2 regions of the Blautia faecis genome follow, and region 2 is predicted to be linked to the other one. Evidence: predicted binding sites of a transcription regulator. Region 2 holds the regulator's gene; the other holds the start of a gene.
The links. The regulator NrdR, encoded in region 2, represses ribonucleotide reductase genes. The targets are predictions, from matches to a motif close to CACAANATNTTGTG.
Positions count from the first base shown of each region.

Region 1: nrdD (anaerobic ribonucleoside-triphosphate reductase) is a predicted target of NrdR. The motif match lies at 6,896-6,909, and genes of this name have one in related genera.

Region 1 is NZ_JAQDKY010000029.1:38,502-47,792, reverse strand. Features, by position in the region: gene PGQ38_RS13275 (sensor histidine kinase) at 1-1,332, shown strand, start outside; gene PGQ38_RS20790 (DUF6783 domain-containing protein) at 1,351-1,470, shown strand; gene PGQ38_RS13270 (AEC family transporter) at 1,498-2,430, opposite strand; gene PGQ38_RS13265 (hypothetical protein) at 2,564-2,821, opposite strand; gene PGQ38_RS13260 (ABC transporter substrate-binding protein) at 3,300-4,529, shown strand; gene PGQ38_RS13255 (carbohydrate ABC transporter permease) at 4,778-5,656, shown strand; gene PGQ38_RS13250 (carbohydrate ABC transporter permease) at 5,658-6,521, shown strand; gene nrdD (anaerobic ribonucleoside-triphosphate reductase) at 6,954-9,143, shown strand.
Region 2 is NZ_JAQDKY010000062.1:1,695-10,985, reverse strand. Features, by position in the region: gene PGQ38_RS19565 (TRAP transporter large permease subunit) at 1-1,813, shown strand, start outside; gene dctP (TRAP transporter substrate-binding protein DctP) at 1,826-2,629, shown strand; gene PGQ38_RS18195 (LysE family transporter) at 2,749-3,342, opposite strand; gene pap (polyphosphate:AMP phosphotransferase) at 3,650-5,125, shown strand; partial or broken gene PGQ38_RS20235 (DUF6783 domain-containing protein) at 5,155-5,205, opposite strand; partial or broken gene PGQ38_RS20230 (DUF6783 domain-containing protein) at 5,182-5,289, shown strand; gene sigG (RNA polymerase sporulation sigma factor SigG) at 5,390-6,169, opposite strand; gene PGQ38_RS18180 (PRC-barrel domain-containing protein) at 6,314-6,571, opposite strand; gene nrdR (transcriptional regulator NrdR) at 6,773-7,222, shown strand; partial or broken gene PGQ38_RS20910 (excinuclease ABC subunit B) at 7,246-7,455, shown strand; gene PGQ38_RS18170 (leucine-rich repeat domain-containing protein) at 7,548-9,291, shown strand, end outside.

The DNA.
Region 1 (9,291 bases), on a different contig from region 2:
TTAAGACCTGTTCTGGAGCTTACGGTAATGATTTCCGGTATGCACCTTGCTTATCTGCCGGTACAGACATATCTGAAACAATCGCCCGGCAGGCTGGCTGCATGGCTTGCACCTCTTCTGGCAGGGATCTGTCTCTTGGAAGGAGGATTTTGTTACTTTTTTAACACTCCTACCAGCTCAGTGCTTTTTCCCACTCTGCTGGTACTGATGCTGATCTATCACAAAAGCCTGACTATCTCTATCTGGAAATCCGGTAGCATTTTTTTGGCAGTATGTGCGGTCTTTGCCTGTGTAAACAGCCTTTCCAGAGCAGTGAATGCCATTGTGGCAGAAAGACTTGGACTTCCGGAAACAGAGATCTGGTTTCACACCAGTGCCGGTATTTTTTACAATGTAATATGTCTGCTGTTCGTTGCTGCCGCCTGGTACCCGGCCTCCCATGCAGCCCGCACTATGATCGATGACGAAAATTTAGCCCAGACCTGGTATGTTTTCTGGATACTGCCACTGATTTTTATAGGTCTGAATCTCTTTATGATTCCCAAATATGAGGGAACTCTGTATACTGGACGTATTTTGCAGGGCTACATTGTGATCAGCCTGATGCTTCTTGTAATTCTCATGCTGTTTTACACAATGTTTCTTATGATGGCCAACAGCCTGAATAAAAATGCAAGGCTTCAGCAGGAAAATCATTTTCTCTCCCTTCAGCAGGCACGATATGAGAACCTTTGCTCTGCCATAGAGGAGGCAAGGCAGGCACGACACGATATCCGCCATCACTTTTTGCAGCTTTCTTCCCTTGCGGAAAAGGGAGATCTGGAAAAAATAAAAGAATACCTTTCCAATGCAAACAGTAAAATTCCAGACTACGACCTGCATTTTTGTGAAAACCAGGTGGCTGACAGCGTGATCAGCCATTATGCCGCTCTGGCAAAACGGGAGAACATTCCTTTCCAGGCAAATGCAGCTCTGCCAGCCCACATTTCCATAGACCAGATCGATATGTGCCTGGTTCTCTCCAACCTTCTGGAAAATGCTCTGGAAGCCAGCCTGAAAGCAAAGCCTTTCAACAGGAGAATCCATGCAGAGGTTTACCTTCATCACAAGCACCTTCTCCTGATCCAGGTGGAAAATACCTTTGAAGGGAAAATACAGGAGAAAAATCATATTTTCCAGTCGTCCAAGCGTCCCGGAAACGGAGTGGGAATCCAGTCTGTCCGCCACATTGCAGAAAAAAGCGGAGGAGACAGCAGCTTCACTTATGAAAATGGTGTTTTTACTGCAAAAATTATGCTGCGCATACAGAAAACAGCCGTTTCCCGTCCATAACCAAAGCAGAGAGGTTTCATGCAGACACGCTCTGGAACGTGTCGAAAAAATCATTCCCGCAATCTGCACGCCCCACGTTGCGGTATATTTTGCCCGAATCCAACAAAAAAGAAATCTGCAGAACAATATCAGAAATGATACTGTCTGAAGCTTTCTTTTTCTGTATCAATAGACTACAAATGCCATAACCACATACACCAGTATGGATACCAGGCAATACAGCGAATTTGTGGTGGAAACATAAGCGCTTCCATCCTCACTCTTCAGGAAGGTCTGCATACTGAATGTGGCTGGAGCGGACATGTAGCTGATCACTGCAAGGTTCAAAAGCAGATGATCTCCCACTATGTAATGTATTGCCAGCAGCACTCCCCCGATCATGACTGCCTGAAGAAGAATACGAAGTACAATGGTCCTGATACATGGGGAAAGAAGTTTCTTATCAAATTCAATGCTGAATCCTACCACCAGCAGAATAACTGAGGTTATGGAAGTGGTGAGAATGTTCTCCACACTTGTATAGGTACCTGCAAACGGTCCGGCAAGAAGCTTCTGCACCACACCGGTAAGTCCGGCAATGATTCCCAGCACACTTGCAATAAACGCCGGTGTACGTATTGCACTGGAAAACAGTTTTCCCGGATCGATCTTTTCCCCGTTTTCCACCTGTCCGAGCATTCCCATATAGACGCTGAAGCCAAACAGAAGACCTGCAATATCCAGCACAGCGATCTGGGAAAGGTTCTCCGCTCCGCAAAGGCTGGTATATAAAGGATAGGCCATGGAACCGCCTTCGTATACACTGACCATAAAGGGCAGATATTTCCGGTAACGCTCTGCCGGCATAAGCGGGCGGAGTAAAAAACCGATGCTAAAGGAAACAACCAGCATTACAAACATGATTCCAACCAGAATTCCGGTTTCTTTATTATAATCTGCCGTAGCAAGGGCATGGAAAATTGCTACAGGAAGCATGATCTGGGTCACCAGAAGCTTCATATTGTTAATTCCATTCTGATCCAGCAGTTTCAGCCGCTTGCAGGCCATGCCCAGAAGGATCATCACCAGTACGGGCAAAATAATTTCCAATACTTTCATTTTATGCACGCTTTCTATGTATTTCTTAATATTGTATTTTGGTATTTCTTAATCCAGACTCTTCCTGATTTCTTACCTTACAGGATATTTCGTATGGCAAACTCTTCTGCCAGAGCGTGTCTGAATAGTTCTTTTATTCATCAAAATCGGTCTCAAATACTCCCTCAGGCGTACGCATGGTAAGAACCCCGAGATTAAAATCATCATCCATTACCGTGATATGATACTCAAAGATTACATCATCCTCAAACTTGGACAGCAGAATATAGCTTCCGTTCTCTTTTCCCTCGATCTGGTCGCAGATATCATCATACACATCTGCACCGGAAATCTCACGCGGATAACCGGAAGCTTTGATTTTTTTCTCAATTGCAGCGTATAATTCTTCCATTTTATGTTCTGCAGCAGTGCATGCCATCAGGGCTTACCCTCTCAGTTCTTTTTGACTGCCGCATACTCCTTTCCTGAATTTTTTTCGATTAAATATGATTGTATAATATCCGCCCCTGAAATGTCAAACCACATTTTAACCAAATCCTGGTTATCGTAATTTCTTCGTGAGCAAAGAAATCCTGATTTGTATGATTTCGTACCATACTTCTCGTTTTTTGTATAATTTTTTATAACCTATCTGTTATTTTATTCTACTCTCTACATTTTTCCATGGCTTTTGTGGTTTTTTGTTTTTTCTTTTGTGTATTTCGTTGTGTTTTTCTTTGTTTTTGATATTTTTCATTGTTTTTTTCACCAATTTCTGTTGACATCTGACTGTTTTTGTTGTATGCTATTTTCTACAGAGAGGCACTCCATTTGGTACAAGGATGTATCTATGGAATGCCTCAACTCGTATCTAAAGGGAGGTAATACTTATGAAAATGAAACAGGTTTTAGCAACAGGCGCAGCTTTATCAATGGCCCTCTCCATGACTCCGGTCACCGCATCCGCCGCAGACAAAGTAGACATAAACGTCATTGCTGCACAGTATGGCCAGCAGACTGCTGACTGGTGGGCGAACTTCGTGACAGAATTTAATGAAGCAAACCCGGACATTAACCTGAACGTAGAGGTTGTTTCCTGGAACGATATCTACACCGTAGTAAATACCCGTATCGCCAATGGCGAAGCTCCTGATGTCCTGAATATCGACGTATTCGCAGATTATCAGGCAGATGATCTCCTTCTTCCGATCCAGGACGTTGTTTCTGAAGAGACCTACAGCAAGATGTACGATGCATTCCTTGCACAGTCTGAAGTAGACGGAACTGTATGGGCTATCCCGGATCTTGCATCTGCACGTGCTATGTACTATAACAAAGACATCCTTGATGCAGCAGGCGTAGAAGTTCCTACTACATGGGATGAGCTGAAAGCTGCTTGTGAAGCCCTTAAAGCTTATGATGACAGCATTTATCCATGGGGTATCGATATGACTACTGACGAAGGTCAGGCAGCATTCGCATACTACACCTGGAACAACGGCGGCGGATTTGTTGACGATGAAGGTAACTGGACACTGAACAGTGAGCAGAACGTTGAAGCAATCCAGTACGCAATCGATCTTGTAAATTCCGGTTACACAAACACCGATCCTGCTAACGATACCCGTTACGATCTGCAGGATATGTTCGGCGCAGGTAAGGTTGCTATGCTCATCGCACCGAACAGCTTACCTACCTACATTGCTACAGGCGGAAATGAAGTAAACTACGGCGTTGCTTCCATTCCTTCCAATACAGGCGAGTCTGTATCTGCAGGTGTTATGGACCGCTTCATGTGCTTCGATAACGACTACTCAGATGATGAGAAAGCTGCTATCTCCACATTCTTTGATTATTTCTATGATGATGCCCGTTATACAGAGTGGGTTGACATGGAGGGATTCCTTCCGGCAACCAAGTCCGGCGGCGAGGCTCTCGCAGCAGCTAACGAAGATATGGCAAGCTGGATTGATATCTTAGACAGCTGTAAATTCTATCCAACAGCGAAAGCAGAATGGGCAGATGTAAAACAGGGCGTTATCAACGTAGAGCAGAATGCTCTTCTTGGCGGCGACGTTCAGGAATTACTGGATGACCTTCAGGCAGAAATCGCTGGCTGATCTTAATCCACTGTTTTTCCCATTACGAGGAAGATAATGGGCCGGACTTACGGGTCCGGTCCATTTTTAAGTTTGCGAAGCAAACGCTACTTCTTGTGCCAGGCACAAGAAGGTTCCACCTTTTCGCGAAGCAAACGCTGCTTCTTGTATTTGTCACAAGAAGGTTCTGTTTTTCTGCGTAGCAAACGCCGCTTCTTGTGCTTGTCAGCGCAGCGTCAACGTTATTTTATAAAAAGAGAGGTATCCCTGTGAAGAAAAAATTCAAAAAAGTGGAACCATATATATGGATCCTGCCAAGTGTCCTTCTCATGGCAATTTTCATCCTGGTTCCTATTATCTTTGTGTTCCGTATGGCCTTAAGCGACGTCAGCAAAGCTGGTCTGATCAAAGGCTTCGCCGGATTGGAAAATTTCCGCAAGGTAACAAGCAGCCCTGTTTTTGCCATGGTGCTGAAAAACACCCTTGTGTGGACCGTTGCCGTAGTCGGCATCTCCACACTCCTTGGATTTATCCTTGCGATCCTCCTCAACAATGAATTTAAAGGCCGTAAGCTTGCACGTGCCGTTGTTGTTTTCCCATGGGCCACAACCCTGATCGTTCAGGCAAGTATCTGGAAATTCATCATCGACACAGATTACGGTACCTTAAATACACTGTTGATGAAGCTTGGTATTATTGACCACGCTGTGAACTGGACTCCTACTGCCGGTGCTTATTTTGCCTGGGAAATTGCCTGCGGTATTTTTGTTACCATTCCATTTGTAACCTTTACCGTACTTTCCGGTCTGCAGAGTATTGATGCCAGCTACTATGAGGCAGCAGCCGTAGACGGAGCCAGCTACTGGCAGAAAATGTTCCAGATCACCATCCCGCTGGTACGTCCGAACCTTACCATCAGTACCATCCTGAACATTATCTACGTATTTAACTCTTTTCCGATCATATGGACCATCACCAAGGGTGACCCTGCTAACCGTACCGACACCCTGGTTACCTATCTGTACAAACTGGCCTTCTACAACGGCAAACAGGGACAGGCAGCAGCCGTATCTGTTATCGGCTTCCTGATTCTTCTTTTCTGCGCCAGCCTGTACATGGTTTCCGTACTGAAGAAAGGAGACGAATAATATGGCAAACACCAATGCTTCAGTTAAGAAAAAAAATACCAGAAACACAGTTTTGCGTGTATTGCTCTATGTAGTGATCATCGCCATCTGTCTGATAACTTTATACCCATATTTTGTAACTGTATGTACTGCTCTTAAAAGCCGCGCGGAAATCTTTTCCATGAATGGAACTATTTTCCCTGTTGAGGCCATCTGGTCCAACTTCACAGACGTATGGAAGCTGGCTCCCATGAGCAATTACATGATGAACTCCATTGTGATCGCAGGAGGCTCCACTCTTCTGGCTATGGTCTGCGGTATCCCAGCTGCTTATGCCCTGTCCAGAATGAAATTCAAAGGCCAGACTGCTTTTCTGGGATTTGTTATTGTCTCCCAGATGTTTGCACCGGTTGTACTTCTCATCGGTATCTACAAGGTTATGATGGCGTTCCATCTTACCAACAGCATTATCGGCCTGATCTTTATCAACGCAGCATTTAACCAGGCATTTGCCATCTGGCTGCTCCGCGGTACTTTCCTGAGCATCTCCCCTGAGATGGAGCAGGCTGCCACTATTGACGGCTGTAACCGCGTACATGCCCTTTTAAGGATTCTTCTGCCTGTTGCTGCACCTGGTATCGTTACAGCGCTTATTTTCGTATTTATCAACGCCTGGAACGAATATACAGTGGCACTGACACTGATCTCCACTGATACCTTCAAGCCTCTCACCGTTGGTATCAATATTTTCAATGGTTACAATATGATCGAGTGGCAGTATCTGTTTGCTGCTTCCCTCTATGCAATTGTTCCAGTTGTAATTCTGTTCGTCGGAATTGAAAAAAATCTGGTTGGAGGACTCACTTCTGGTGGTGTCAAGGGTTGATTTTTATTTTTTTCCAAGTATAATAGAGGAAGATGCGGACGCGAGAAAGGGTTGCCCAGGGCAGCCCTTTGTTCATGCCCCGTAACTATTCAGAAGGCAGTATTCCGCCAGGTGTTTTTGTGAACATTGTTCACAGCTGCGGCGCGAAATCATACAAAGCATGTTACTGGTCATCCAGTAACTGTTTTATTGTGTACGGTAAAATTTCACATACGGAATAACCCCGATGATTCCGCACATTTCAGGAACTCTATACCGGAGATCACCGAATGATTCTTCTGTCCTGCTGACGAAAATTCAGCACATTTCACAGTTTTTTAAAATCAATGGTTTTGACCTTGACTTTTCTGTAGAATACTGTAATATTGATAGTGCACAACATCTAGTATGTAATCAAAGATTTAAACACAATATATGGAGGGATTTGAAAGAATGAGTACTGAGGTCAATGCAAACGTCATTAAACGAAATGGCGTGGAAGTTATTTTTGATAAGGCGAAGATCATCAACGCCGTTGAAAAAGCGAATGAGGAGGTTTCTAAGCTTCACAGGCTGAGTCATTACCAGATCACAGCGCTTGCTGATATGATTGCCACCCGTGCCCTTGAATCCTCCCACGCTGTCAATGTGGAAGATATTCAGGATATGGTAGAGACCGGCATTATGGAGATGCGCGGTTATGAGGTTGCACAGAAGTATGTGCGCTATCGCTACAAGAGAGAGCTTACCCGCAAGTCCAATACCACAGACGACAGCATCCTTGCTCTTCTTGACCAGATTAATGAAAATGCCAAGCAGGAGAACTCCAATAAGAACCCTACTATTAACTCTACCCAGCGTGATTACATGGCAGGCGAGGTCAGCAAGGACCTGACCATGCGTGTTCTTCTTCCTGAGGAGATCGTAAAGGCTCACGACGAGGGAATCATTCATTTCCATGATTCCGATTACTACGCACAGCGTGAGCATAACTGTGACCTGATCAATCTGCAGGATATGCTCCAGAACGGCACGGTTATCAGCCAGACACTGATTGAGAAGCCTCACAGCTTCTTTACCGCATGTAACGTTACCACACAGATCGTCGCACAGGTAGCCAGCAATCAGTACGGCGGACAGTCCTTCTCTCTCGCCCATCTGGCTCCTTTTGTAGACATCAGCCGCCAGAAGATCCGTAACAAGGTAATCGAGGAACGTAAGGCTTGCGGTGAGCCTCTTGATGATGAGATCATCCAGAAGGTATCGGAACGCAGACTGAAGGATGAGATCCAGAGTGGTATCCAGACGATCCAGTACCAGCTGATCACTCTTATGACCTGTAACGGACAGGCACCATTTGTAACGATTTTCATGTATCTTGATGAAGTTCCGGAGGGACGCACCCGTGATGACCTTGCACTGATCATCGAGGAAGTTATGAAGCAGCGTATGCAGGGTGTTAAGAACGAGCGCGGTGCGTGGATCACACCTGCATTCCCGAAGCTGATCTATGTGCTGGATGAGGATAACATCCACGAGGATTCCAAATATTGGTACCTCACAGAGCTTGCAGCGAAATGTACTGCCAAGCGTATGGTTCCGGATTACATCTCAGCCAAGATCATGCGCCAGTTAAAAAACGGCAATGTTTACACCTGCATGGGATGCCGTTCCTTCCTTACCGTTGAGGAGAAACAGAAGAACCCGGACGGTTCCTACAAGTTCTACGGTCGTTTTAACCAGGGTGTTGTTACCATTAACCTTGTAGATGTAGCCTGCTCCTCAGACGGCGATTTTGATAAGTTCTGGGAGATTCTGGAGGAGCGCCTGGAGCTTTGCCACAGAGCACTCCGCTGCAGACATGAGCGTCTTCTTGGCACAGTTTCCGATGTTGCCCCGATCCTGTGGCAGTATGGTGCTCTTGCACGGCTTAAGAAGGGTGAGACCATTGACAAGCTTCTTTATGACGGCTATTCTACGATCTCACTTGGATATGCAGGTCTCCATGAGATGTGCATGAGAATGTACGGAAAGCCTCATACAGACCCTGAGGTTCGTCCGTTTGCGCTGAAGGTTATGCAGCGCCTCAATGACAAATGTGCCCAGTGGAAGGCAGCTGAGAACATCAGCTACTCTGTATATGGCACTCCGATGGAATCCACCACATACAAGTTTTCCAAATGTCTCCAGAAGCGTTTTGGCATCATTCCAGGAGTTACGGATAAGAATTATATTACAAACAGCTATCACGTTCACGTTACTGAGGAGATCGACGCATTCTCCAAGCTGAAATTCGAGTCTGAATTCCAGAAGCTTTCTCCAGGAGGAGCCATCAGCTACGTGGAAGTTCCGAATATGAAGCAGAATATTCCGGCAGTTCTCTCTGTTATGAAGTTTATCTATGATAACATCATGTATGCAGAGCTGAATACCAAGAGTGATTTCTGTGATGTCTGCGGATATGACGGAGAGATCCAGATCAAAGAAGACGAGAACGGCAAGCTGATCTGGGAATGCCCGAACTGCGGTAACCGCAATCAGGACAAGATGAGCGTTGCCAGAAGAACCTGCGGATACATCGGTACCCAGTTCTGGAACCAGGGACGTACCCAGGAGATCAAGGATCGTGTATTACATCTGTAATAAGTAATGGTTCCCGGGTTTTCTGTGAACTACGTTTACAGAACCTTATATAACGTTACCACTGAACATAACACTCCGGACAGTTTTCTGAATTTCATAATTTTGATTTCTGTCCGGATTTTTTTGCATAATGGTATTTTACTATGAA
Region 2 (9,291 bases):
TATTTATGGCGGTATTTTTACTCCTACTGAGGCAGCGGCTGTATCTGTTGTATACGGTCTGTTTGTAGGTATGGTGATTTATCGTGAGGTTAAATTAAAAGACCTGTTTGACATTTGCGTGGATTCTGCGAAAACAACTGGTGGAATCATGCTGATCGTAGCAAGTGCTTCCCTGTTTTCCTATGTATGTACCAAATTCGGTATCGCAGACGCAGCTTCAGCGCTTCTTGGAAGCATTGCACATAACCAGTTTACCTTCCTTCTGATCGTAAACATTATTTTCCTGATTGCAGGCTGCTTCATCGATGCAAACTCTGCTATGTACATTTTTATTCCGGTTATGCTTCCGGTATGCAAAGCACTTGGCTATGATGTGGTTGCATTTGGTGTGATGGCAACTGTAAACCTTGCAATTGGACAGGTAACTCCGCCGGTTGGTGTCAACCTGTTTGTGGCAATCGGAATCAAGATCAAAAAAGGCATGGAGGTTACCCTTCAGGAAATTTCAAAAGCAGTTATGCCCATGCTGGCAGCCTGTGTGGCCGTGCTTCTTGTGGTTACCTATATTCCGGTAACTTCAACGGCTCTTCCGAGAGCACTTGCTAAAAATGGTGCATATTCCGGAGATTTTTCCTCTGGTGACAGCGGCTCATCCGCAGCTTCTGCAGCCGGAGACGGGGATTATTCCTTCAATGAGATCGCAGATTACAGTGATCTTGGCTGGGAGGAAACCACCTGGAATTTTGCATGCTCTACAACTGAGACTTCTACCTGGGCGGACGGCGGCCGCAAGTTTGGCGAGCTGATGGAAAAGGCCACAGGAGGAAAAGTAAAAGTAAACATATATGCAGCAGACCAGCTGACAAACGGAAACCAGTCCGAGGGAATCCAGGCACTGATGAACGGAGACCCGGTACAGATTTCCATGCATTCCAACCTGATCTATTCTGCATTTGACCCAAGATTTAACGTAGTTTCCCTGCCGTTTATTTATGACTCTGTAGAAGATGCAGATGCTAAGTTTGACGGTGAGGCTGGTGAGAAATTAAAAGAAATTCTTGGTGAGTACGGACTCCATTGCATGGGTATTGCAGAGAACGGTTTCCGTGAACTGACCAACAGTGTCCGCGAAGTAAAATCTGTGGATGATATGAAAAACCTGAAAATCCGTGTTGCCGGTTCCAACCTTCTTATGGAATGCTATAAGAGATGGGGCGCAGATGCAACCAACCTGAACTGGTCTGAGACTTACACAGCCCTTCAGCAGAACACAGTTGAGGGTCAGGAGAACCCGCTTCCTGCAATTGACGCAGCCAGTGTACAGGAGGTTCAGCCATACTGCTCCATGTGGGATGCCATCTATGACTGCCTGTTCTTCTGTATCAACCAGGAGATTTATGATGGTCTTACACCGGAACAGCAGGCTGTTGTAGACGAGGCAGGACAGAAAGCCGTAGAGTACGAACGTTACATCAACCGCTCCGGTGATGAAGAGATCATGAACCGCTGGAAAGACAAAAACGGCGTTACCTTCACTGCAAAAGAGGATATGGACATTGAGTCCTTTAAGGAAGCTGTTGACGGTGTAGATGAGTGGTTCATTGAGGAATTGAAATCCCAGGGATACGAGGATGCAGAAGAGCTGGTAGAGGCATTTACCGGAATTGGCGATTACAGTGACCTTGGCTGGGAGGAGACTACCTGGAATTTTGCATGCTCCACAACTGAGACTTCTACCTGGGCTGATGGCGGCCGCAAGTTCGGCGGGCTCATGGAAAACGCTACAGGAGGAAAAGTAAAAGTAAACATATAGGCAGCAGACCAGGTGACGAACGGAAACCAGTCGGAGGGAATGCAGGCAGTGATGAACGGAGACCCGGTACAGATTTCCATGCATTCCAACCTGATTTATTCTGCATTTGATCCGAGATTTAACGTAGTCTCCCTGCCGTTTATTTATGATTCTGTGGAAGACGCAGATGCCAAGTTTGACGGTGAGGCAGGAGAGAAGATGAAGGAAATCCTCAGTGAGTATGGACTGCATTGCATGGGTATTGCGGAGAACGGCTTCCGTGAACTGACCAACAGTGTGCGTGAAGTAAAATCGGTGGACGATATGAAGAACCTGAAAGTCCGTGTTGCAGGCTCCAATCTTCTTATGGAATGCTATAAGAGATGGGGGGCAGATGCAACCAACCTGAACTGGTCCGAGACTTACACAGCCCTTCAGCAGAACACCGTAGAGGGAGAGGAGAATCCGCTTCCTGCAATCGACGCAGCCAGTGTACAGGAGGTTCAGCCATACTGCTCCATGTGGGATGCCATCTATGACTGTCTGTTCTTCTGTATCAATCAGGATATCTATGATGGCCTTACACCAGAGCAGCAGGCTGTTGTAGACAAGGCTGGAAGAATGGCTGTTGAGTATGAGCGTTACATCAACCGCTCCGGTGCCAATGAGATCATGAACCGCTGGGAAGAGAAAAATGGCGTTACCTTTACCGCAAAAGAGGATATGGATATTGATTCCTTTAAAGAGGCGGTAGAAGGCGTAGACCAGTGGTTTGTAGAAGAACTGAAAAACCAGGGATATGACGATGGTCAGGAACTGGTGGATGCATTTAAGTAAGACAGCATAAGCATGTATCAATTTGATACATGTGTCTCATAAATTGAACAGTGCCCTATAGAAAACACCTCCCGGAATGTGAGTAACCAACATATTCCGGGAGGTGTTTTTGGCCTGTCTTACAGTAATCCAGTGATCCTGAGAGAGCACCACACCAGCAGCAGGGCCATGATTCCATTCATCAGCTTATAATGACTGCTGTAAAATCTTTTCAGTACATTTCCCGCAAATGCCCAGATTAGATTTCCCAGGGCTCCAAGAAACATCAGATATACAGCGAAGCAAAACAGTATAGGAACCCTTGCCTCATAGGGCAGAATATAAGCGGAAAACATGGTCAGCCCATAGATGATGATCTTTACATTTATCAGCTGCAGGAAAAATCCCATCAGCCAGGTTGGCTTTTTGTCCTGGACATTGTCAGAGGGCGGAATCCTGCGCCAGGTCTGCCAGGCAAGATAGAGTACATAAGCTGCGCCTAGATATTTCATAACCGGCTGGATCCCTGGAATGATTTTCCCAAGAGTACTGCAGAACAGTCCGGAAAGACACATCAAAGTGAGAGATCCGCTCCAGATTCCGGTCATAAAGCGGATATTACCGGAAATGCCGTATTTGCTGGCTGTGGACAGCAAAAGAATATTATTGGGACCAGGCGACCAGACGGTAAGGATGGCAGACAGGGTCATTTCTATGAAGACAGATAAAGGCATGGGACTTCCTCCTTGGGTAAGTTCAAACATCTGAGCTACGAAAAGAAAGGCGCAACATACAAAACGCTATGTGTTCGTAAAACCTACACAAAATATGATTTTTAATAATAACACAAAAATATCGGATTGTATATAAGAGGATAACGATCGCAATCGAAATTCGGTTAAATGTTTGTTAAATTCGTGCAAAATGGGAATGATTATGTTATAATGCAGAAAATAATATGAATATAAAAAAATAGAATTTGCTTTTAACAGAAAAAATGCTTTAAGTTTGAAAATAATAGTACGTGAGGAGGACGTGTTTATGCTGAAAACCTGGATCCCGGAGGAGATTCCGGAAAAAGAGGAGTTGAAGAAACGGATTAAAGAAGCTGGCGAGAAGCTGTATCAGCAGCAGATGAAGCTGAAAGAACACAAGCTGCCTGTGCTGGTACTTTTTGAAGGCTGGGGGGCATCTGGCAAAGGTACCACAATCGGCAGAGTGATCAAATACATTGATCCCCGTTTCTTTAAAGTAGCAACCATGTCAAAGCCTACAGAGGATGAACTGCGCAGACCATTTCTGTACCGGTATTTCAATCAGATTCCGGAAGCCGGCAAATTTACCTTTCTGGATTCTGGCTGGATGGAGCAGACCTGCAAAGACTGTCTGAATGGTCTGGAAGAAGAGGATTATGCAAAGCGGATCGACAGCATCAAACATTTCGAGCGACAGCTCACAGACAACGGTTATCTGGTTCTGAAATTTTTCATGCAGATTGACAAAAAAGAGCAGACCAGACGTATTGAGAAGCTTAACAAAGAGCAGGATACAAAATGGCGTGTGGATGCCTTTGACAAGTGGCAGAACGAACATTACAAACATTGCCAGAAGGTTTTCGACCACTATCTGACAGATACGAATACTTCTATTGCACCATGGTATATTATTGATGCAAAAGACCGCAACTTCGTAGAACTTCAGGTTCTTGAAATAATGGTAAATAACATTGAGGTAGCCTTACAGAACAGCACACACAGCGCACCGCTTCTCCCAAACATTTTTCCGCTTGAGAAAATGCCGAAGCTTTCGGAAATCGAACTGACAGACAAGGTGATCGAGGATGAAGAATACAAGAAAGAGCTGAAGCATCTCCAGAAGAAGCTGGGCGAACTGCATAACCGTCTGTACCGCAAGCGTGTGCCGGTGATCATTACTTATGAAGGCTGGGACGCAGCCGGAAAAGGAGGCAATATTAAGCGGATCACAGAAGCCCTTGATCCCCGTGGCTTTGAGGTCCATCCAATCGCCAGCCCGGAACCTCACGAAAAGGCGCGTCATTACCTCTGGCGCTTCTGGACCAGATTGCCCAAAGACGGTCACATTGCCATCTTCGACCGCACCTGGTACGGCCGCGTAATGGTAGAGCGTCTGGAAGGCTTCTGCAGCGAGAACGACTGGAAACGTGCTTACAACGAGATTAATGAATTCGAGAAGGAGCTGTCCGACTGGGGTGCCGTGATTATCAAATTCTGGGTCCAGATCGACAAAGACACCCAGCTGGCCCGCTTCACCGATCGTCAGAACAATCCTGAAAAACAGTGGAAGATCACCGACGAAGACTGGCGCAACCGCGAAAAATGGGATGCTTATGAAGGTGCCGTAGATGAAATGCTTGCCAAGACAAGCACCACCTATGCACCGTGGCATATCCTGGAATCTGTAGATAAGAAGTATGCGAGAATTAAAGCTCTTAAAATTGTAATAAAAGAATTGGAAAAGGCATTAGAGCGTACTTGAAAAATCATTCCCGCAATCTGCACGCCCCACTTTGCGGTATATTTTGCCCGAATTCGGTTGCCGTAGCCCGCTACGGCGCCCTCATCCGGACAAAATCTCCCACAAATTGTGACGCACATCTTGCAGAAGGCCTTTTTCAAACGTATTCTGGAATAGAAGCATAATAAGCAAAATCGCTGGCCAACAACCAGCGATTTTGCAATATATTCATGCAGCAGACCATGTAAGGAGCGGATTTCGTGATGCCGGGATTTATGATTTCCGTCACGCTCTCAGATAATTCCGCATGGTTTTAAGTGCATTCTTTTCCAACCGACTGACCTGTGCCTGGGAAATCCCGATTTCCTGGGCTACCTCCATCTGGGTTTTGCCCTCGTAAAAACGCAGATCAATAATATGCCGTTCCCGCTTATTCAGCCGGTTTATAGCTTCCCGGAGGGACAGATTTTCTACCCAGGTCTCCTCCTTGTTTTTCTTATCGCTGATCTGGTCCATCACATAAAGCGTATCCCCGCCTTCCGTATAAACCGGTTCAAAAAGTGACACCGGATTCTGTATCGCATCCATAGCATATACGATCATCTCTTTATTTATCCCTATTTCGCTGGCAATTTCCGCAATGGTAGGCTCCCTCAGATTTGTTTTCATATAAGTTTCTTTTGCATAGATAGCACGATAAGCAATATCCCGCAGCGACCGGCTCACCCGGATACTGTTATTGTCACGAAGATACCTTCGTATCTCTCCAATGATCATAGGCACTGCATAAGTGGAAAATTTTACATTCAATGTAGTGTCAAAATTATCAATTGCTTTTATAAGTCCAATGCAGCCAATCTGAAAAAGATCGTCCATATTTTCGCTGCTGTTGGAAAAACGCTTGATCACGCTGAGAACCAGCCGCAGATTTCCTTTAATGTAAAGTTCCCTGGCTTCTTCATCACCCTCCTTGATCCTGCGAAAAAGCTCTTCTTTTTCTTCTGCCTTCAGTACCGGAAGCTTCGATGTATTGACTCCGCAAATTTCAACTTTGTTAAGTGCCATTATTTGAATCCTCCTTTTGTGCATCGCGAAGCGTGCTGCTGAGAACGAAGTGAACAGTAACAATGATTCTCACGTGGGAGGATAAATATTCTTTTTTCGGGAAAATATAAAAATTATTGCCCCTTGACAATTGGGAAAATAGAATTAAGCCTTTTTACAGCAATACTTTTCATCAATTTCTACCAGGATAATGTCATCTCCGATCTGCCGGATACAATTCCATGGAATTATATATTCACTTCCGGCTCCCCAGAAACAAAAGCAGAAACTGCCAGGTCCGGGAACCACAAGGGCGGTAATACATCCGGTTTCACAGTTAAATTCCACATCCACCGGACAGCCAAGTGTACGGCAGGTACAGATATTGATCACTTCTTTTTGCTTTAATTCGCAAATACGCATGAAAAGCACCTGTTTTTTATGATATTATGCAAAAAGTCTGAAAATATGTATGGAGTTTATTGACATACTTTCTATGATTAAAGTATAATAAGAAATAGGTAATTCAGTCCGTTTTATGTTACTGAGCGAACAGAAAAGAGGAAAGTCTGCTGCCCGGATTGTATGGCAGAAGGGGAGACATGAGGAAGGGGAAATAAATACATGAGATGTCCATACTGTAATCAGGATAATACAAGAGTAGTAGATTCAAGACCAGTGGAAGAGACCAATTCCATAAGACGCAGAAGACTGTGCGATTCCTGTGGAAGAAGATTTACCACTTATGAGAATGTGGAGACAATCCCGTTAACCGTAATCAAGAAGAATCTGAACCGTGAGCAGTACGACCGCAATAAACTGATCAACGGTGTCCGCCGCGCCTGCTACAAACGTCCCATTGCCAGCGATAAGCTGGAAGCCATGATCGATGCCATAGAAGGCGACATCTTTAATGCCGAAGATAAAGAAATCTCCAGCACGAAAATCGGAGAAATCGTGATGAGCCATTTAAAAGATCTGGATTCGGTGGCGTATGTGCGATTCGCTTCTGTGTATCGGGAGTTTAAAGATGTCAGTACCTTTATGGATGAATTGAAGAAATTTTTAAATTAGAAAAATCCTCGCCAGAGAGCGGGGAAACCGGCTTCTGCTCCGGAATCGAAAATTATTCCAGGCATCTTTCCGGTCTTGAACCAGGACAGCCGCCCTATACACTTCTGGACTACTTTGGTGATGATTTCCTTCTTATTATTGATGAGTCTCACAAAACAGTTCCACAGGTAGGTGCCATGTCAGAAATCTCCATAAAAAATGTAGAATTGCTGTTTTTTTACAGCTTTTCACTTTTTCTGCTGTAAACATTATCATTATGATTGCAACTCTACCCAAAACTTATTATAATAAGAATCATGAAAAGCAACACAGCAAGGAGAAACTTATGAAAAAGATCAAAAAACTGACATCCCTATTATTTTGCTGTCTGTTTTTATATCTGCTGGCATTTCCAGGACAGGTACAGGCAGCCTCTCTCACCCCTACTGCGCAAGATAACCTTAGTGTTAAATTAAGGCGTTCTTCTGACCTTATTTCTATTTCCAACGGCTATATGCGAGTATTCCGCAAAACAAACAGCGTCGGTATTGAATACTATGACAACAGCCTGCAGATTACAGACAAAAGAGAAATTCCCATGGAGCTTCCTTTATGGGGTGGTTTTTATGCAGGATCTGATGGATATTACCTGGTAGAGGGACAAAATAACACCGCCGAAGATAATTCCGCCGAGGTTATCCGTGTCATCCGATATGATACAAACTGGAATCGCAGCGGTGCGGCTTCCATTACAAGCAATCCGGATTTATTTGGAGGAGAGGTTCGCTATCCATTCGATTACGGATGTGTGGAAATGACAGAAACCAACGGAACTCTCTATATTGTAACCGGTCATGAAGGCTATGTAGATGAATCTGTTGGACAGGGACATCAGGGATTCCTTATGATTGCCGTTGACCAGGCTTCCATGACCGGAAAGATCGTAAGCTGTGATCTGTGGCACTCCTTTGCCCAGTATATCAAATCGCAGTCCTCTTATCTGTATGTTCTGGAGCAAAGCGAAGGTTCCCGCTGTACCCAACTTTCCAGATACGACAGTACCACCCTTGATAAAAAAACTATCGAGCTTCTTCCTTATGGTGGTTCCCGTACTTCCGTATGGGCACTGAACTGCTACGCAAGCGTAGATGGTATGGCTGTTTCTGCTGACAGTGTATTGTGTATCGGAACGACCATCGACCAGTCCCAGTATGACAATGTGACAAGTGACACTCCTCATAATATTTACCTTACAATTACTCCTGTTTCCGATTTTTCAAAAGAAGCAACCTCTGTAAAATACCTTACCAACTACACTGGCAATGGAAAGAGTTTTATGGGGGTAAAGATCACTCCAATCACAGAAAACCGTTTCATGATTTCCTGGGAAGAATATGAAAATACAGACGATTCTTCGTCAGAAAATTACGCATCTGCTGATGATTCTCTTTCTTCCAGTACTCTTCATTACCTCTTTGTTGATGGTAAGGGAAATGTACTTAGCAGGGAATACACCACTGCTGCGCCCGTATCCGACTGCCAGCCTGTCGTTAAAGATTCCAAGGTTGTTTACTACGCCTCCAATGCCAATACTGTTAATTTTTACTCTATTGATGCAAATGACGGCACAGCCTCCAAAAAGATTTACCGTACTGCAGGTGAAAATGCTACCTGGGATTTTGCAAATGGTGTTCTCACCATTTCCGGTCAGGGTGCACTTAATATCTCCACGGATGAAAACGATCGTTTCCCCGTTTCTTCCACTCAGGGAGGCTACAGTTTCTGGAGCGGCACGGCATGGAAGTCCATGAAAAATCAGGTAAAAAAAATAGTTATAAAATCCGGGATTACCAGTATTTCAGAAAATGCATTTAATTATCTGCCCAATCTGAAGGAAGTCGTAATTGAAAACGGTGTCCACACTATTGGAAAGGAAGCTTTTGCTTTCTGCTCTAATCTTGAAACAGTCACTCTGCCAGACAGCGTAATCAACATCGGGGATGACATTGTATGGGAAGGCTCCTACTGGTATTCCGGCGGTCATGTATACTACGCCACCATTTATGCCTCCTCTAACTCAGCTGCCATTA